Regions from separate parts of the Micromonospora sp. NBC_00617 genome, predicted to be linked through region 2. Evidence: predicted binding sites of a transcription regulator. Region 2 holds the regulator's gene; the other holds the start of a gene.
The links. The regulator HspR, encoded in region 2, represses chaperone genes until heat shock. The targets are predictions, from matches to a motif close to TTGAGTNNNNNNNACTCAA.
Positions count from the first base shown of each region.

Region 1: a site for HspR is predicted at 7,820-7,838, ahead of lon (endopeptidase La). Genes of this name have one in related genera too.

Region 1 covers NZ_CP107751.1:2,065,777-2,076,007, forward strand. Annotated here, with positions in the region: gene OG505_RS09295 (CBS domain-containing protein) at 100-789, shown strand; gene OG505_RS09300 (hypothetical protein) at 946-1,506, opposite strand; gene OG505_RS09305 (Asp23/Gls24 family envelope stress response protein) at 1,503-2,573, opposite strand; gene OG505_RS09310 (Ig-like domain-containing protein) at 2,916-4,535, shown strand; gene OG505_RS09315 (hypothetical protein) at 4,642-5,520, shown strand; gene OG505_RS09320 (hypothetical protein) at 5,812-7,080, shown strand; gene OG505_RS09325 (Lsr2 family protein) at 7,188-7,535, opposite strand; gene lon (endopeptidase La) at 7,862-10,192, shown strand.
Region 2 covers NZ_CP107751.1:5,701,233-5,711,463, reverse strand. Annotated here, with positions in the region: gene dnaK (molecular chaperone DnaK) at 1-586, shown strand, start outside; gene grpE (nucleotide exchange factor GrpE) at 634-1,392, shown strand; gene dnaJ (molecular chaperone DnaJ) at 1,481-2,668, shown strand; gene OG505_RS26315 (heat shock protein transcriptional repressor HspR) at 2,699-3,139, shown strand; gene OG505_RS26310 (hypothetical protein) at 3,261-3,443, shown strand; gene OG505_RS26305 (hypothetical protein) at 3,600-4,031, opposite strand; gene OG505_RS26300 (cation:proton antiporter) at 4,240-5,445, opposite strand; gene OG505_RS26295 (cation:proton antiporter regulatory subunit) at 5,451-5,951, opposite strand; gene OG505_RS26290 (TetR/AcrR family transcriptional regulator) at 6,194-6,838, shown strand; gene clpB (ATP-dependent chaperone ClpB) at 6,925-9,516, shown strand; gene OG505_RS26280 (hypothetical protein) at 9,636-10,016, shown strand; gene OG505_RS26275 (DUF4178 domain-containing protein) at 10,228-10,231, shown strand, end outside.

The sequences.
Region 1 (10,231 bases), 3.6 Mb from region 2:
CCCGGGACCTTGGACCCCCATCGGCCCGGGCCGGCGACCCTGACCGTGGCCGCCGTCCGGCCGTAGCGTCCGAGGTGGAGGTACGAAAGGGAGGCCGTGATGAGGACCTGGCAGGTGGGTGACGTGATGACCCGGGAGGTCGTGACCGTGGAGGCCGGGACCCCGTACCGGGAGATCGTCGATGTGCTGCTGCGCCGCGGTATCAGTGCCGTGCCGGTGATCGACGGGTTCCGCCGGGTGCTGGGCGTGGTGTCCGAGGCCGACCTGCTGCACCGGATCGAACGAGCCGGTGAGCCGGCGCAGCGGCGGGTCTTCGAGAGCCGGCGTCGGCGCGACGCCCGGGGCAAGGGCGAGGCGTTGCTGGCCGGCGACCTGATGACCGCGCCGCCGGTGACCACCGGCCCGGAGGCGGCACTGTCCGCCGCCGCGCGGCTCATGGATCGCGAGCAGGTCAAGCGGCTGCCGGTCCTGGACGACCTCGGTCGGCTGGTCGGCATCGTCAGCCGCGCCGACCTGCTGAAGGTGCACCTGCGCTCGGACGCGGAGATTCGTGCGGACATCGTCCAGGAGGTGCTGCGCCGGGTGCTCGCCGTGCGGGACGGCCTGGTGACGGTCGAGGTCCGCCATGGTGAGGTCACCCTGGCGGGCCGGGTGGACCGTCGCTCCGCCGTCGACCTCGCCGGCCGGCTGGCGGGCCAGGTGAGTGGCGTCGTGCGGGTGACCAACGCGATCGCCTACGACGCCGACGACACGGTCACCGATCCGGGTCAGATCATGCCGGTCGCCTGAGCGAACCCGGTTCGTCGTCGCCGCTGCCGTCTTCCCGCTGTCGGTGGCGGCGGTGGGCCGGCGGTTCGGCGACGCCCTGGCGGGGCATCGACTTCACCGGAGCGCCGACGGCGGGTGCTGGCTCAGCCGCTGACCCGGCGGAGCCGGACGACCGGCTCAGGGGCGGGCCGGCTCGATCCGGGCCGTCACGTCGAGGTGTGCCGGTTGGCAGCCGGCCGTCGTGGCGAACCGGCGGACGGCGTCGTGGACGTGGTCGCGCACTCCGGCGGCGCGGGCGTCGCTGGTCAGGTCCACCCGGACCCAGACGTCGGGGCGCGGTGGCGTGCCGGTGAGCTCCACCCGGGCCTGGTGCACCCCGGGCGCGCGCAGCAGGTCCCGTTCCAGCGCGCGTACGAGCACCTCGCTGGCCAGGCGGGTGCGACCGGGCAGGCTTCCGGGTCGGCTCAGAGTGCCCCGCAGTGCCCGGTCGGGTCGGCGTAGCGCCCGGTGCAGCAGGCGCTGGCCGGCGACGGCGGTCAGCAGCCCGGCGACCGCCGCCGCCAGGGTGCTCCAGGGCGTCGCGAGCCGCCACGCGTCCACCAGGCCGCCGCCGAGCAGGACCGCGTCAGGGTCGCCGGACGGCAGCGCGCCGGAACCGGCTGCCAGCGCGGTCGCCCCGCCGGCCACCAGCAGCAGCGCGACGATCGTCCACAGCAGGCGGTGCGCGGCATCGGTCATGCCGGCCGCCGGTGGGGCAGCAGCCGGACGTCGACGTGGTCGGCGCGTGGCGAGGCGAGCTGACGCAGCTCCTGGCGCACGGCGAACTCGACCTCGGCACGGGCCGCCGGGTCGCCGTTGGCGCGCAACCGGGGTCGCCACCGGTCGCCGTGGCGTCGGACCCGCACCCGGGTTCCGCGTACGCCCGGCACGGTGTCCGCCGCGTCGGTCAGCCGGCGTTCCACGCACCGCCGGTGCAGGTGCCAGCCGTCGCGCTCGTCGACTCGCAGTCGGACCGGCGTCCACCGGCGCAGTTGGGCGACCAGGACGAGCAGGCCCAGCAGTACGGCGGCGCCGGCCGCTGCCGGTACGCCGGGATCGTGCCACCGGGTGGTGGTCAGCGCGTCGTACCAGCCGGGGCGGATGAGCAGCGGCGTCCGGCGAGCCAGCGTGACCAGCAGCGCCTGCGCGGCCAGCAGGACGCCACCGGCGAGCAGGGCGACGCCCAGCAGCGCGGACGCCACCCGGTTGGCGGTCGCCGTGGTCAGCTCGGGGCGTGCGACCAGTGGGTACGACGCGGCGGCGTCGTCCGAGCCGGTCACCACCAGGTCCCGCACCGTGACCGTCACCGCGGCCACCGGGCGACCGGTGCCGGCGAGCACCTGCTCGGCGACCGTCCGGCGGACCGCGTCGGCGACGGCGGGCACGCGGTGGCCGTACTCGATGATGAGGTCCAGGTCGAGGCCCACGGACCGGTCGCCCACGCGGACGGTGGCCGGGCGGACGTCGGACACGCCCGGCACCCGACCGGCCGCGTCGGCCGCGATCCGCCCGACCTCCGCCGCCGCGCCGGTTTCGCCAGCGGGGCGCGGCCCGCCGCCGGTCGGGTCGATGCTCGGGGTGGAACGGATGGTGGTGGGACGCGGGGGAAGTCGGTGGTGGCGTCCCGCCTGGTCGGCGTTCGGTCGGCGGCGGATGGTCGGATCACCCGCGGGGCGCGGCTGGCGAGGCCGACGCGGGCGCTCCCTGCGGGGTCGGCGAGGACCCGGCCCGCGCGGGGCGAAGGTGCCGAACTGCTGACGCGACATGCTCTGACCTCCCAGCCGGTCCGCTACGGGCGACCTCGCTGGATACACCTCGTCGGGTGTCCTGGAACGCGACCGTGATGTGATCCAGCTCACAGGTGTTCGTCGAGCGCTGGCGTCGCCCGCCAACCCTTGGCAGGTTTCTACAACGTTGTAAGACATATCGTCCGCCCGAAAAGGCCCCGATGGGCATACCCCCGGCTCAGTCAGCGGCACCCGCCACCCACCCCACGGCCGACGACCCCGCTCCGCGTGCCGCCTGGGCGCGCGGAATCGCCGGCCTTGACGTCCGGCGCCGGTCAGGACGACGATCCTAGTGATGAATGTCGATGATGGGGGTCGTTGATGAGGAACCGGGTCGTCTGTCTGGCCGTCGCCGCGCTCGCCGCCGCCTCGGGTGTTCTCGCCGTGGTTGTCCCGGCGTCCGCCGCCAGCGGGTGTGCGGCGGACCTCCAGGTCCGCTACCAGTACCCGGCGATGCTGCGCGGCGACCTCACGGTGCTGAGCGTCGGCCAGCCACTCACGGAGTGGACGTTGAGCTTCCCGCTGCGTTACCCGACCGAGCAGATCAAGAACGTCGACGGTGTGCGCTGGGAACAGCACGGCGGTGAGGTCACGATCCGCAACCTGCCCGGTGTCACCTTGCCGGCCGACCAGCAGGTGTCCTTTCCATTCGTCATGACGCACGGGGTGCGGATCGGCGGGCCACAGACCTTCACGCTCAACGGCGTCACCTGCACGACCGTGCTGCCCAGGCCCACGCCGACGCCCCCGTCGAGCCCGCCGCCGGTCTCGCCGAGCCCGAAGCCGAGCGGGCCGCCCAGCCCCACCCCCGACCCGAACCGTCCGTCCGTCCAGATCACGAAGCCCGAAGACGGTGACCACCTCTTCGCCCCGGCCACCATCACCGTGGAAGCCGTCGCCACGCCCGCGCCCGGCCGGCGGATCACCCGCGTCGAGTTCTTCGGCTGGGGCACCGGGCTGGACACCATCTCGCTCGGCACCGACACGACCGCGCCGTACACCGCCCAGTGGCGTGACCTGCCGGCCGGCTTCTACAGCGTGTATGCCCAGGTGTACGACGACCAAGGCGCGACGCGGACCAGCAACGAGAGCAGCTCCGTGCGCGTGTTGACACCGGGCGAGGAGCGGCAGGCGCCGTACGTCAGCGTGGTGCGCGACCAGCTCTGGGGCATCTCCCCGGTCATCGACGCGGCCGCCCCCCGACGCCTGACGCCGCTCGTCCGCACCGGTGCGGAGGCCCGCTGCGTGCAGCGGCGCGGCATCTGGGACGGCCCGGTCGACGCCACAGCCGTGGCCGGGCTCGTCGCACGCGGCGTCCAGGCGGTGTACGTCCCACTCAACGAGGCCTGCTGGCTCGGCCTGTCGTACGTGGACCCCCGCTTCGGCGGTGAGCCGTATCGGCAGGAGATCGCCGCGTACACGCAACGCTTGACGGCCGCCGGCATCACGCCCATCGTCGCTCTCGGCTGGAGCCACGGCCGCTACACCGGGCCGGGGGCGACCTGTCGGGACGAACGTGCCGTCTGCGCCAAGCCGATGCCCGACGCCGCGCACGCCATGGACTTCTGGGAGAGCGTCGGTCTGACTCTCTCCAGCGAGACGGTGGTATTCGACCTCTTCTCGGCGCCGTACCCGGATCGGGCGATCGCCGACCCGACCCTCGCCTGGACGTGCTGGCGTGAGGGTGACGAGGCGTGCTCCGCGCTCGGCTATCCAACGGTCGGCATGCGGCTGCTGCTGGCCGCGCTCCGGATTGGTTCCCCCAGTGTGCTGCTCGCCAGTGGCCTGAACGGCGGCAACGACCTGTCCCGGTGGGCCGCGTACCGACCGGAGGATCCGGTCCACAACGTCGCGGCGGCCTGGCGACCGGCAGCGCCCGGGAACTGCCATCCGCCGACCCTGCCGCAGGCCCCCGTCGTCGTCACGGCGGTCTGCCGCTAGGGCAGCGGGCGCGGCGCTCCGCAGCCGGCCGGGCCGCTCCACCGGGACGGGTGATCGACCGCCTAGACTCGGCGCGGTTCGACCGACCGGCGGATGGATCAGGCACATGACGAGCAGTGACGGCCGCGGCTGGCTGCGGGCGATGCCCGCCGATGGTGAACGCGACGTTCTCTTCAGCCGCGCCGGCCACCGGGTGTACGAAACGCGCCGGCTCAGCGAACTGGTGCAGGGGCGTCCGCCCGGCGTCACCGGCAGCCAGTGGGGGTCGGCCAGCCGGGCGGCGTTCGACCTCGTAGTCGCCGCCGCCGACACCGGGCGGCCGGTCGTCGCCGTGGCGATCGGCCCGGTCCCGCCCGCCGGGTCCGCCGAGCAGCGCGCCGAGCGCCTCACGGACGCCGTGAGCGCGGCCGTCGGGCTGCCCGTGCTGCGCATCGGGTCCCCGACGTTGCGGGCCGCCGAGCACGGCCGGCGCCTCGTCGAGTACGTGGTCGACGCGCGCGCGTACGCGGCCGGCGCCGCCGTGGCGGGGGCCGAGGACGAGCCCGCTCCGGTGGGCTTCCGCGACATCCTCGGGCGGCTTCCGGACGGCCGGACCGGCCCGGTGAACGACCTCGGCGCGCTGACCCGAGCGGCGGCGGTCGAGGCGTACGTGGCCGGGCGCCTGGCCGACCCGATCGTGCGCGGGCTGCACGTGCACTGGACCGAGGGCCCGGCGCAGGGCTGGAGCTGGGTCCAGGTGCGCCCGGACGCGTGTCTGGTCGAGCGGGTCTCGGTGACCGCCCAGCGCTTCTCCTGCGGCGTCGACGTGGCCCGGCTGGCCGAGGACCTGGCGACCGTCGCGGTCGGCGAACGGCTGCGCGCCGTGCGGCCGGACGGCCCGGACCTGCTGGCGCGCGCGGACCTCAGCACGGAGATCGTCGCGCTGAGCCGGCGGCGGGACGAGCTGGTGGGTGGTTTCGCGTTCGATCACCTCTGCGCGGACTGACCGGCCGCTTTCCCTGCTGAACCCTGCTCCGCAGCCGATCCGTTCGGCGGCGGAGCAATTTTCTGTGCGCGGGTTGAACCTTCCCCGTCGCCGTCCCGTACTCCTGCGCGAATGAAGAGGATCTCCCCGACCGCGTCGACCGGACGCGGGAGACGGTGCGGAAAGGGCATCGTCGGCCATCGACACGTTACCGGGTAGGTCGCGGTGGTCGCCGCCGTGGCGTGCCATCTCACATCCGTCGGTCCGCCGAGGGCAGGAATCCACTACCGGATCGAGAAGGAGAGCAATTCGATGCGCAGGTCCACTCGGGCGCGCCGGTCACCCGGCATCGCGCGGAGCAAGCGTCTGCTGGCCGTTGTCGGCACGCTCGTGGTCTTCGGCGGAGTAGTCGCCGTCACCCAGATCTCGTCGGCTCAGGACCGGCGGACGAACAAGCCCCGGCCAGCCGCCGGGCAGTGCGTGGAGCCGAGCCCGGGCTCGACCGCGCCGAGCGGCGCCTCGACCAGCCGCACCTGGCAGAACGGTCGGTGGGTGCGCAACCACTGGGGTGACGGTCAGGAGTCGGTGGCGGAGTGCGAGGACGGCAAGGACGGCACGGTGGGCACCGGCTCGGCCATCGCCTGTCCCGATGTGGCGGCCAAGCTGCCGCAGGTGCCGGATCGGGCGCGAGCCGAGGTCGACCGTAATCTCGCGCAGTTGCAGACCCAGATCGCCGAGGCCGATCGCCGGCTGGCCGCCGAGGGCAACAAGGGTGAGGCGTTCATCCGCAATGCGATCCTGCAGCCGCTGGCCGGTAAGCGTAAGGCGGTGCTGGACCGGATCACGACCGCTATCGACCGGGTCGGACCGCGTCCGCAGGGTTTGGCGCAACTCGCCGAGTGTCAGGTGCAGCCCACCGGGAACAACAACGGTGGGAACACCGGCGGTGGCAACAACAACGGTGGGAACACCGGTGGTGGAAACAACGGTGGTGGCAACAACGGCGGGAACAATGGCGGCAACGCCCCCGGCGCGGGCCTCGGCGTGCTGGCCAACAACTGCGACGAGAGCCAGTTGCAGCGGCACGACGGTTTCCAGAACGGCAACCGGTGCGTGAGCACCGAGTTCGGTGAGGTCGGCGCCGCCGCCAACAACCCGTCGCTGCTGATCACCCAGTTCCCGCAGCAGGTCGGCCGCAACCAGCCTTTCACCCTGCGGGTCAGCACCCGCAACCTGGTCCGTGACCGTTTCCTCGCGGCCGGTCAGGGCGGGTACTACGTGGAGAGCTCACTGCTCAACGCCCAGGGCCTGGTCCGGGGTCACTTCCACACCGCCTGCCGGATGCTGGACAGCCTGACCGCGCCGCCGGAGCCGCAGGAGGTGCCGGCGTTCTTCGTCGCCACCGAGGACGGTCGCGGTGGCGCCCAGCCGGACGAGGTGACCATTCAGATTCCGGGCCTGCCGGAGTCGGGTACGGCGCAGTGCTCGGTCTGGGCCGGTGACGGCTCGCACCGTCTGCCGATGATGGAGCGGGCGAACCAGACCCCCGCCTTCGACGCGGTGCGTATCGACGTCAACTGATTCGACAGTCGGTCGGCCAGCCAGGGCGACAGCCCCGGCTGGCCGGCCACGCGCACAGCGACGGGGTCCCGCCGTTTCCGGCGGGACCCCGTCGCTGTTGCCGCGTGTCAGCGGCTCTTGTACGCCTCGACGACCTCGACCGGGATCCGGCCCCGCTCGGAAATCTTGTAGCCGTTCTGCACGGCCCATTCCCGGATCGCCCGGTTCTGCTCGCGGTCCATTCCGGCGCCGCTGGGTCGCCCCGGCCGCCGAACCGTCCGCGTGTTCTCCGCAGGGCCCCGACCGATCCGCCGACCCGCATTGATGTACGGGTCCAGCGCCTTCCGCAGGACGCCGGCATTCTCGTCCGAGACATCGATCGTGTAGGCCACGCCGTCGAGGCTGAACTCGACCGTCCGGTCGGCCTTCCCGCCGTCGAGGTCGTCGGTCAGCACCGTGATTACTTTTCTCGCCATTGCCGATTACTCCCTGTGTGTGGCGGGATGTGTCCAAAGTCTGACCTACTACCCGGGGAATCCGCAACAATATGCGTCCCATTCATTTCGGCGCGTCGCGATTGAGTGGCGCACAAAACCGCGAACCGACGAGGAATCGCGGCCGTTGGCCAGCCTGGCCATTCCCGTCGCCGTGGCGCTGGCCGGCGGTGTCCGGGCGGTCCGGGAATTGGTGCTGCCGGCTCGCCCGCCGGCGCGGGCAGTGGTCTGGGTCACATCCCGGAACAAGGGGAACGCTTTGTTACTTGAGTGAGACACGCTCAACTCAACGCGATAGCAGGTGTTCGATGGCAACTCTTCCGGTACTTCCCCTGACCGACGCCGTGCTGCTGCCCGGCATGGTCATCCCGGTGACCCTCGACCCGACCACCCAGGCCGCCATCGACGCGGCCCGGACGACCGGCGACCGCAAGCTGCTGGCCGTGCCGCGTATCGACGGCGAGTACGGTCCGGTCGGCGTGGTCGCCACCATCGAAAAGGTCGGCCGGCTGCCCGACGGTGAGCCCGCCGCCGTGGTCCGTGGCCTGTCCCGGGCCCGGATCGGCTCCGGCGTGCCCGGCCCCGGCGCGGCCCTCTGGGTCGAGGCGACCGAACTCGACGAACCCGCTCCCGCCGGACGCGCCCGAGAACTCGCCCGCGAGTACCGCGCCCTGGTGACCTCCGTGCTCCAGCAGCGAGGCGCCTGGCAGGTCATCGACGCGGTGGAGCGGATGACCGACCTGTCCGAGTTGGCCGACTCGGCCGGCTACGCGCCCTGGTTGACCCTGGACCAGAAGACCGAGCTGCTCGCCGCGCCGGACGTCACCGCCCGGCTGGAGCTGCTGGTCGGCTGGGTCAAGGCGTACCTGGCCGAGCAGGAGGTCACCGAGCAGATCAACAGCGACGTCCGCGAGGGCCTGGAGAAGTCGCAGCGGGAGTTCCTGCTGCGCCAGCAGCTCGCCGCGATCCGCAAGGAGCTGGGCGAGGACGAGCCGGACGGCTCGGCCGACTACCGCTCCCGGGTGGAGAGCGCCGACCTGCCGGACAAGGTCCGCGAAGCGGCGATGCGCGAGGTCGGCAAGCTGGAGCGGGCCAGCGACGCCTCCCCGGAGGCGGGCTGGATCCGCACCTGGCTGGACACCGTGCTGGAAATGCCGTGGGGTACGCGTACCCAGGACAACATCGACCTGGCCGCGGCCCGGGCGGTGCTCGACGCCGACCACGCCGGCCTGGCCGACGTGAAGGACCGCATCCTGGAGTACCTCGCGGTGCGCAACCGCCGGGCCGAGCGCAACCTCGGCGTGGTCGGCGGTCGCGGCTCCGGCGCGGTGTTGGCCCTCGCCGGTCCTCCCGGGGTCGGCAAGACCAGCCTCGGCGAGTCCGTGGCCCGGGCCCTTGGCCGCAACTTCGTCCGGGTGTCGCTCGGCGGCGTCCGCGACGAGGCGGAGATCCGCGGTCACCGGCGCACCTACGTGGGCGCGCTGCCCGGCCGGATCGTCCGCGCGCTGCGTGAGGCCGGTTCGATGAACCCGGTCGTGCTCCTCGACGAGGTGGACAAGCTGGCCGCCGGCTACGCCGGTGACCCGGCCGCCGCCCTGCTGGAGGTGCTCGACCCGGCGCAGAACCACACCTTCCGGGATCACTACCTGGAGGTCGACCTGGACCTGTCCGACGTGCTGTTCCTGGCCACCGCCAACGTGGTGGAGTCCATCCCCGGCCCGCTGCTGGACCGGATGGAGCTGGTCACCCTGGACGGCTACACCGAGGACGAGAAGGTCGCCATCGCCCGCGACCACCTGCTGCCCCGGCAGCGGGAGCGGGCCGGTCTGACCGCCGACGAGGTCAGCGTCGCCGACGAGGCGTTGGCGCTGATCGCGGGGGAGTACACCCGGGAGGCGGGCGTCCGGCAGCTCGAACGGGCGCTGGCCAAGATCCTGCGCAAGGTGGCGGTGACGCTGGCGACCGACCCGTCGCCGGTACGCGTCGACACCGATAACCTCACCGGCTACCTGGGGCGGCCGAAGTTCACCCCGGAGTCGGCCGAGCGCACCGCGGTGCCCGGCGTGGCCACCGGCCTCGCCGTCACCGGCGCCGGTGGGGACGTGCTCTTCATCGAGGCGACGAGCATGGAGGGCGAGCCGGGCCTGACCCTGACCGGCCAGCTCGGTGACGTGATGAAGGAGTCGGCGCACATCGCGCTGTCGTACCTGCGCTCCAACGGGCGTCGGCTCGGCATCGACCCGAACGCCCTGGCGGGACGCCGGATCCACCTGCACGTCCCGGCGGGCGCGGTGCCCAAGGACGGCCCCAGCGCCGGCATCACCATGGTGACGGCCCTGGCGTCGCTTGTCACCGGCCGCCCGGTCCGCCCGGAGTTCGGGATGACCGGTGAGGTGACGCTCTCCGGTCGGGTGCTGCCGATCGGCGGGGTGAAGCAGAAGCTGCTCGCCGCGCACCGGGCCGGCCTCACCGAGGTGATCATCCCGGCGCGCAACGAGCCGGACCTGGACGACCTGCCGACCGAGGTGCGCGAGGCGCTGACCGTGCACACCCTGGCCGACGTGGCCGACGTGCTCGCCCTGGCGCTGCGCCCGGCCGACGTCCAGTCGCTCGACGGACCGGCGCTCTTCACGGTCTGACGTTTTCGAGCCCGATGACCCCCGCCGTCTGTGCGACGG
Region 2 (10,231 bases):
GACCGGCCTCCCGCCGGCGCCGCGCGGTGTGCCGCAGATCGAGGTCGCGTTCGACATCGACGCCAACGGCATCGTCAACGTGCACGCCAAGGACCTGGGCACCGGCAAGGAACAGAAGATGACGATCACCGGCGGCTCGTCGCTGCCGAAGGACGACATCGAGCGGATGCGCCGGGACGCCGAGGAGCACGCGGAGGAGGACAAGCGCCGCCGCGACGACGCCGAGACCCGCAACGTGGCCGAGGCGCTCCAGTGGCAGACCGAGAAGTTCCTCGCCGAGAGCGGCGACAAGCTGCCCAGCGAGAACCGGGAGCAGCTCAACGAGGCGCTCGGTGAGCTGCGGGGCGCTCTCGGTGGCCAGGACATCGAGAAGGTCAAGTCCGCCCACGAGAAGCTGGCGCAGGTCTCCCAGCAGGCTGGTTCGCTGCTCTACGCCCAGCAGGCCGAGCAGGGCCAGCAGCCGGGCGGCGAGGCCGGCCCGGGTGCGACCGGTGCGACCGGTCCGCAGGCCGGCGCCGCCGGCGCCGCCGGTGGCGCGGACGACGTGGTCGACGCGGAGATCGTGGACGAGGACGGCAAGAAGTGACCAACGACCTCCGACACGTATCCACGGCGAAGGGATGAGGTAGCCGCATGACGCAGAAGCCACGAGCCGCCGACCCGGGCGACACCGGGTCGACGCCGGGTGGCTCCGCGCCCACGGAGCCGGACACCGGTGCCGAGGAGCGGGTCGTCATCCGCAACAACCGCAAGCTCACCGACACGTCGGAGCCGGAGGGCACCGCCGCGGACGCGGGCAGCGACGTACCGGCCGAGGGCCTGGTCGAGGACGCCGAGATCGTGGTCGACGAGATCGAGGTCGAGGTCAACGCCACCGACGGGCCGGAGCCGTCCGGCCCGCCGGTGGTGGACGCCCCGGCGCAGCCGGCCGACGGCGGTGGTGTCGGCACGTCGCTCGGCGCCGAGCTGGAGGCGCTCCGGGCCGAGCTGGACGAGCGGACCAGGGACCTCCAGCGGGTGTCGGCGGAGTACGCCAACTACCGCAAGCGGGTCGACCGGGACCGCGGCCTGGTGCAGGAGCAGGCGACCGGCTCGGTGCTGGCCGCGCTGCTGCCGATCCTCGACGACCTGGACCGGGCCCGGGAACACGGCGACCTGGTCGGGCCGTTCGGAACGATGGCGGAACAGCTCACCACCGCGCTGGGCAAGTTCGGCCTGAACGCCTTCGGCGAGCAGGGCGACCCGTTCGACCCGACCCGGCACGAGGCGGTCGCGCACCAGACCTCGGCCGAGGTCAGCGAGCCGACCTGCGTGCAGGTCATGCGACGCGGCTACCAGCTCGGTGAGCGGCTGCTGCGCCCCGCGCTGGTCGCGGTCGCGGATCCGGAATAGTGCGAGACAGTGACCGGGCCGTCCCGTCCCCCGCACAGCGGTGGACGGGACGGCCGGGCCACGACGCTCGGAAGGGGGTGGTGGACCGGTGAGTTCGAAGGACTGGCTCGAGAAGGACTTCTACGCCGTGCTCGGCGTGGACAAGGCCGCCTCCGCGGATGACATCAAGAAGGCGTACCGCAAGCTGGCCCGGGAATCGCATCCGGACCACAATCCGGGCGACCCGAAGGCCGAGGAGCGGTTCAAGGCCGTGTCCGAGGCGTACAACGTGCTGTCGGACGCCGGCCGTCGCCGGGAGTACGACGAGATGCGGTCGCTGTTCAGTTCGGGCGCGTTCCGGCGCAATGCCCGGGCGGGCGGCCAGCCGGGCGGGATGCCGTTCGACGTCTCCGACCTGTTCGGTGGTGCCGCCGGTGGTGGTGGTGACCGCCGCTTCGGCGGGGCCGGCTTCCAGGACCTGTTCAGCTCGATCTTCTCGGGCGGGCAGGCCGGTGGGCAGGCCGGTCCGCGTGGGCCCGCGCGCGGCCGGGACGTGGAGACCGAGGTGGCTCTGGACTTCGGCGACGCGGTGCGCGGGGTGACCCTGCCGCTGACGTTGCGCGCCCCCGGCGTCTGCGACACCTGCCACGGCAACGGCGCCAAGCCCGGCACCCAGCCGCGTACCTGTCCGGTCTGTCACGGCGCCGGGGTCACGACCCGCAACCAGGGGTCGTTCAGCTTCTCCGAGCCGTGCGGCAACTGCCAGGGCGTCGGCACGGTGGTGGAGGAGAAGTGCCCGGAGTGCCAGGGCAGCGGCGGGGTCACCAAGACTCGCACGATGAACGTGCGCTTTCCGGCCGGTGTGGCCGACGGCCAGCGCATCAGGCTGGCCGGGCGCGGTGAGCCCGGTGAGCGTGGTGGCCCGGCCGGCGACCTGTTCGTGCACGTCAAGGTCCGGCCGGACGAGCTGTTCGGGCGTACCGGAGACGACCTGACGTTGACCGTGCCGGTGACCTTCGCGGAGGCCGTGCTCGGCACGGACCTGCGGGTGCCCACGCTCGACGGCGCGGTGACGCTGCGGGTTCCGCCTGGCACGCCCAGCGGGCGGGTGCTGCGGGCCCGGGGCAAGGGTGTGGTCCGTCGCGACGGGCAGGCGGGTGACCTGCTGGTCACCCTGGACGTGGTGGTGCCGGCCCGGCTGTCGGACGAGGCGCGGGCGGCGCTGGAGGCGTTCGCCGAGCAGAGCCCGCCGGCGGCGCGGGAACATCTCGACGCCCGGGTGCGTCGGGTCGGTTAGTCCGGTGGGATGGACGCGGAGGTGAGCGGGATGTCGGGCGAGTTCCTCGGTTCGGGTGACCCTGCCTACGAGGCCAAGGTGCTCATGATCTCGGTGGCGGCACGGATGGCGGGGATGCATCCGCAGACCCTGCGCCAGTACGACCGGCTGGGGCTGGTGCAGCCCGGCCGGGCTGCCGGCGGTGGCCGTCGGTACAGCGTCCGGGACGTGGTGCTGCTGCGCGAGGTGCAGCGGCTCAGCCAGGACGACGGGATCAACCTGGCCGGCGTCAAGCGGATCATCGGGCTGGAGCGGTTGCTGGAGCAGGCGCAGCAGCGGGTCGCACGGCTGGAGGCGGAGCTGGACGCCGCGTACCGCCGGGTGGCTGAGCTGGAGTCGCTGGCCCGCTTCCCGGGCCAGGATCTGGTGCCGACCAACCGCACGTCCACCGCGCTGGTGGTCTGGCGTCCCCGCCGTACACCCGACCGCTGAACCTGCTTCTCGGCCTGGCCCGCGCCGGATTTTCCGGCGCGGGCCGGGCCGTTTCCGTTAGCCTGTCGATACGGGTCCTATCGCCTTAATTCGGGCCTAATCGGCGGCGGTTGGGGGAGCCATGACGGAGCCGGCGAAGAGCGTCGCTCAGCAGACGGAGGAGCGGTTGGAAAGTCTGGCCGACACCGTCCGGGAGAAGTTCGACAAGGTGACCGAGGGAAGTTTCCGGGACCGGATCAGCCAGGGGCGGTTCGCCGAGCAGGGCGACCAAGCCCAACCACAGCCGGACCGCAAGCGCGACTGAACCGGTAACCGACGCGCGGGCCGGGACCCACGGGGGGTCCCGGCCCGTTCGGCACGCCCATTCCGCGCCGATCTTGCACTTTCGGGCAGCGAAACGCCCTACTTTGCGTAATAAGTCGGCGCAGAAAGTGCAAGATCGGCGCAACGGGGGGCTGGCTCAGCCGAGGCGGCGGTTTTCGCGGACCAGGCCGCCCTCGCACCAGTCCCGGTAGACGAAGAGATCCGGCCGGGCCAGCAGGACGCGGCCGTTGTGCGCCCAGATCTTCATCAGCTCATCGCCATCGCGCTCGGCCTGCTCGACCAGCTTGCGGAAGCGGCGCTTGGGGTGGGCACGGAAGTTCGTCCGAATGCCGTCCGCGGCGTAGATGTAGAGGCAGTGCAGCGCGAAGCGCCGCGCGGGGCAGGTCGGATCCATCGCCAGCTCGAAGAGCGTCAGCACCAGGCGGTCGCCGGAGACCAAAAGGTCCCAGTCGGGTGGCATGGAGGACAACGGCACCGAATCGGGCTGGTACGCCCAGGCTCGCAACTCCGCCGGCGTTGGATCGACGGGGTTGGCAAAGCCGTGGAACGTCGACTCCTGCACGCTCACCGGCCAACCTTCCGCTCTCGCCCGCGTCTGGCAACGCTGCCTGCGGACCGTGGCTGCTGGGGCGAAACGGTAACCCGCCGCCGGGTGCTGCGGTAGTACCCGCAGGGAGCAATTCGGCATCCGTCGGCCGGCCCGGCCCGAAGGCCGTTCGGGTGTCCTGGCCGGCGCCGCTGCCACGCCCACAAGGGCGCGACAGCGGCGGTGGGCGTCAGTCGTGGACCGGCACCGGCTTTCGCCGCTGGGCTGCCGCGCGGTTGCGCAACCACCGCTTGAACCACGGGAAGTCGGGCAGTCGAGCCAGGATCGGCCCGGTCACCACGGTGATCAGGACGTACGTCGCGGCGAGCGCGGCCAATCGCGGCTCGACGCTGCCGGCCGCCACCGCGAGCCCGGCGATGACGATCGAGAACTCTCCGCGGGGTACGAGGGCCAGGCCGGCTCGCCAGCGACCGGGTTCGGCGATGCCGACGCGGCGGGCCGCGAGGTAGCCGGTCAGCGTCTTCGTCGCCATGGTGACCACGGCCAGCGCGAGCGCCGGCAGCAGCACCGGCGGGATCTCCCGTGGGTCGGTGACCAGACCGAAGAAGACGAAGAACACCGCGGCGAACAGATCCCGCAGTGGCGTTAGCAGTTCGGTGGCGTGGTGGGCCACCGGACCGGAGAGCGCGATGCCGACCAGGAACGCGCCGACCGCCGCCGACACCTGCAGCTTCGCCGCGATGCCCGCGATCAGCAGGGTCAGGCCGAGTACGCCGAGCAGCAGCGCCTCCGGGTCCTTCGCGGACAGGGCGGACGAGATGAGGTGGCCGTACCGGATGGCGACCACCAGCACGAGCAGCACCGTGGCCACCGCGACGGTGAGCGCGATCCCGCCGCCGAGCAGGCCCGTGCCGGCCAGCACAGCGGTGACCAGCGGCAGGTAGAGGGCCATCGCCAGGTCCTCGATCACCAGCACCGAGAGGATCACCGGGGTTTCCCGGTTACCGAGTCGCCCCAGGTCCGCGAGGACCTTGGCGATCACTCCGGACGAGGAGACCCAGGTGATACCGCCGAGCACCAGGGCGGCCACCCAGTCCCAGCCGAGCAGCAGGGCGAAGATGGCGCCGGGTAGCGCGTTGAGGACCCCGTCGATCAGACCGGCCGGTGCCGCCGAGCGGAGGTTGCCGACGAGCTCGTTGGCCGAGTACTCCAGACCGAGCATCACCAGCAGCAGGATGACGCCGATCTCGGCGCCGACCGCGAAGAACTCCTCGCTGGCGGCGAGCGGAAGCAGCCCACCGCGCCCGAAGGCGAGCCCGGCCAGCAGGTAGAGGGGGATGGGCGAGAGGCCGACCCGGCGGCTGAGTCGGCCGAGGAGCCCGAGTAGCAGCAGCAGTGCGCCGACTTCGACGAGCAGTGTGGTGGATTCGTGCATCCGCCTCAGCCGTCCGGGTCACTGTCGGCGAGGATGGCGGACACGCCGTCGAGACCCTGACGGGTCCCCACGACGACCACCACGTCACCGGCCGCGAAGCGGAAGGAGGGCTCGGGCGACACGTTCACAGTGCCATCGCGCAGCACCGCCACGATCGAGGCGCTGGTGCGGGTGCGAGCCTTGGTGTCGCCGAGCATCCGGTTGACGTACCGCGAACCGGCCGGGATGGCGATCTGCTCGGTGAGCAGACCGGCAGCCTGCTCGCGCAGCCCGGAGAGCTGGCCGAGCATCAGCGACGCGCCGAGGATGTCGGCCAGCGCCTCCGCCTCGTCGTCGGTCAGCGGGATGTCCGCCTGGCAGGAGTCGGGATCGTCGGGATCGTAGAAGACAAGATCACGGCGGCCATTGCGGTGGGAGACCACGCCCAGGCGGCGTCCGGACTCCGTCACCAGATCGTGGCGTACCCCGATCCCCGGTAGGGCGGTCTGCTCGACACGTACTCGCACCCGCCCAGGCTACCGCCTGGTTAACCGAAGGCAGATCTTGGAAGCCACTCCCGCGCCCGACCATGATCAACACGAGATCGCCGATATCGCGGTATCCGGGGCGGCGGGACACCCCCAGTTCAGCGATCCCGTGTCGATCTAGAGCGCGCGGCCGCGATTCGGGAGGTCTACGGCTTCCCTGCCACGAGCACGCCACGACAGTAGTAGACCGGAACGGTCCGTTCCGTCGCTATCCTCTGGTCATGTCGACGACGTCCCCCAAGGCCCTGGCCGGCCGCCGCGCTCAGGCCGCCCGCAACGACGAGGTGATCCTCGAAGCCGCCCGCGCGGTCTTCCTCGACGACCCGAAGGCGCCGATCGCCGCCGTCGCGGACCGCGCGGGCGTCGGCATCAGCGCGCTCTATCGGCGGTACGCGGGCAAGGAGGCCCTGCTGCGCCAGCTCTGTCACGACGGGTTGCGCCGCTACATCGCCGTGGCCGAGGAGGCGCTCGCCGAGCCGGACGACTGGACCGCGTTCGCCGGGTTCCTCGCCGCGGTGGTCGACGCCGACGTGCACTTGCTCACCGTCCATTTGGCCGGCGCCTTCGCGCCGACCGAGGAGATGGGCCGGGACGCGCTGCGCGCCAGCGAGCTGGCCACCGCACTCGTCGAGCGGGCGCACGCCAGTGGGCGACTGCGCCCCGACGTGGTCGTACAGGACCTGGGGCTGGTGCTGGAGGCGTGCGCGGCGGTGCGCGTACCCGATGCGGAGCGGACCGGTCAGCTGCGCCGCCGGCAGCTCGCGGTGCTGATCGGCGGCCTGTCGACGACGCCGGACTCCGACCCGCTGCCCGGCCCGCCCCCGGCGGCCGGGGAGTTCGACTGGCGGTGGCGGCTCCGGGAGTGATGGCCGTCACAGCGGTAAGGTTGAGCGGAATACGCTCAACTCTGGTTGTGTCCAACCCAGTGGACAACGCCGATCCGGGGGAGCCCATGAACACCGAAAAACTCACCACCAAGAGCCGCGAAGCCATCACCGGCGCCGTCGCGCTGGCCAACCAGCGTGGCCACGCCACCGTCGAGCCCTGGCACCTCCTGCTGTCCCTGCTGGACACCGACGGCTCGACGGCCGCCGGCCTGCTGCGCGCCGTCGGGGCCGACCCCGCCGAGCTGCGCCGGGCCGCCCAGCGGGCGGTCGACGCCCTGCCGGCCGCGCGGGGCTCCAGCATCGCCGAGCCCACGCTGGCCCGGGAGTTCGTCAACGCCATCGGCGCCGCCGAGCAGATCGCCCGGCCGCTGGGCGACGAGTACACCTCCACCGAGCACCTGCTCGCCGGCCTGGCCCGGGTGGGCGGCGTGGTGTCCGACTCGCTGAAGTCGGCCGGCGCCACCGAGGAAGCCCTGGTCGCCGCCTTCCCGACCGTCCGGGGCGGAGACCGGCGGGTCACCACCGCCGACCCGGAGCAGACCTACCAGGCCCTGCGCAAGTACGGCGTCGACCTGACCGCCAGCGCTCGCGACGGCAAGATCGACCCGGTGATCGGCCGGGACTCCGAGATCCGCCGGGTCATCCAGGTGCTCTCCCGGCGTACGAAGAACAACCCGGTGCTGATCGGCGAGCCCGGCGTCGGCAAGACCGCCATCGTCGAGGGCCTGGCCCAGCGGATCGTGGCCGGCGACGTCCCCGAATCGCTCCGTGACAAGAAGCTGGTCTCGCTGGACCTCGGCGCGATGGTCGCCGGCGCCCAGTACCGTGGCCAGTTCGAGGAGCGGCTGAAGTCCGTCCTGGAGGAGATCAAAAACTCCGACGGGCAGGTCATCACGTTCCTCGACGAGCTGCACACCGTCGTCGGCGCCGGCAAGGGCGAGGGCTCGATGGACGCCGGCAACATGCTCAAGCCGATGCTGGCCCGCGGTGAGCTGCGGATGGTCGGCGCCACCACGCTGGACGAGTACCGCGAGCACATCGAGAAGGACCCCGCGCTGGAGCGGCGCTTCCAGCCGGTGCTGGTCGGCGAGCCGACGATCGAGGACACCATCGGCATCCTGCGTGGGCTCAAGGAGCGCTACGAGGTGCACCACGGCGTCCGGATCACCGACGCCGCGCTGGTCGCCGCCGCGACGCTCTCCGACCGGTACATCACCGACCGGTTCCTGCCGGACAAGGCGATCGACCTGGTCGACGAGTCCGCGTCCCGACTGCGGATGGAGATCGACTCCCGCCCGGTCGAGGTGGACGAGATCGAGCGGGCGGTCCGCCGGCTGGAGATCGAGGAGATGGCGCTGGCCAAGGAGCCGGACGCTGCGTCCGCCGAGCGCCTGGAGCGGCTGCGTCAGGAGTTGGCCGACAAGCGCGAACAGCTCACCGTGCTCTCCGAGCGGTGGCAGACCGAGAAGAGCCACATCACCAAGCTCTCCACCGCCAAGGAGGAGTTGGAGCGCCTGGGCGGCGAGGCCGAGCGGGCCGAACGCGACGGTGAGTTGGAGCGCGCCGCCGAGCTGCGCTACGGCCGCATCCCCGCCCTCAAGGTGGAGCTGACGCAGGCCGCTGAGGAACTGGCCCGACTCCAGGCCGACGGGGCGATGCTCAAGGAGGAGGTCGGCGCGGACGACATCGCCTCGGTGGTCGCCTCCTGGACGGGCATCCCGGCGGGCCGGCTGCTGGAGGGCGAGACGGCCAAGCTGCTGCGGATGGAGGAGTCGCTGGGCAGTCGGGTCGTCGGCCAGGCCGAGGCGGTCGGTGCGGTCTCCGACGCGGTCCGCCGCGCACGGGCCGGCGTCGCCGACCCCGACCGGCCGACGGGCAGTTTCCTCTTCCTCGGGCCGACCGGTGTCGGCAAGACCGAACTGGCGAAGGCGCTCGCCGAGTTCCTCTTCGACGACGAGCGGGCCATGGTCCGCATCGACATGAGCGAGTACGGCGAGAAGCACTCCGTCGCCCGCCTGGTCGGTGCCCCGCCCGGATACGTCGGCTACGAGGAGGGTGGGCAGCTCACCGAGGCGGTGCGCCGCCGCCCGTACTCGGTGATCCTGCTGGACGAGGTGGAGAAGGCCCACCCGGATGTCTTCGACGTGCTGCTCCAGGTGCTCGACGACGGTCGACTCACCGATGGTCAGGGCCGCACGGTGGACTTCCGCAACGCGATCCTGATCCTCACCTCCAACCTCGGGTCGTCGGTGATCGGCGACCTGACGTTGGCCGAGGAGCAGCGCCGGGAGGGCGTCCTCGCCGTGGTCCGGTCGCACTTCAAGCCCGAGTTCCTCAACCGGCTGGACGACATCGTGGTCTTCGCCGCGCTGCGCGGGGACGATCTGCGCTCGATCGTGGACATCCAGCTGGACCGGATGCGAAACCGTCTTGCGGACCGCCGATTGGCACTGGACGTCACCGAGTCCGCCCGTGGGTGGCTGGCCGAGCATGGCTACGACCCGATCTACGGCGCCCGCCCGCTGCGCCGCCTGGTCCAGACCGCCATCGGCGACCAACTGGCCAAGGCCCTGTTGAGCGGATCAATCCGAGACGGCAACACGGTAAAGGTGGACCAAACCCCCGGAACAAACTCCCTGACGGTAACCCCAGCCTGACCCCCGCCCGACCCCAGCCTGCGGTGATCAAGAGGTTTGCGTCATCGGGACGTCTTCTCATGACGCAAACCTCTTGATCAACAGGGTGAGAGGTGGGCGGGGAGGGAAAGGGTTGGGGCATGTTCGGGATGCGTAAGGCTTGGGAGCGGGAACTCGGTGCGGCGGTGGACGAGTTGGTCGCCGCCGACACGCTTGCTTTCGGTGGGGTGGGGATCGCCGGTGCGACCCTGCCGGTGACCGAGGCGTACCAGCGCGTCGAGGCCGCGCTCGACGACCACCCCGAGGAGGTACGCCGGCAGCTCGACCGGCTGCTCGCCGAGGGTTCACCCGCCGGCCGGGCGTACGCGGCGACGCTGCTGGAGCGCGTCGACCCGGCGGCGGCCCGAGCGGCGTGGACGTCGCTGCGGGACGACCCCACCGAGTTCACCACCTTCGTCGGGTGCGTCATGGGGCGCTCCACCCTCGGCGACTACGCCACCCAGCGGCTCGCGGCGGCGTGACCCGGCCGCCGCGCCGGCCGCTCGCGCACCCCCCGACACCGACCGCTGGCCGGCCCGGCACGGGAGAGCGACGCCCATCCGGGCATCCACGATGACCACGGCCGGCGACACCCCGGCCGCTCTCGGTAGCTGAGCTTTCGGTCACGACGCGACTCAATTCGGTGCGCGAGGTTGTTACCGTTCGCGCCGACGTACCTGGGGAGGTGGTCGGGTGG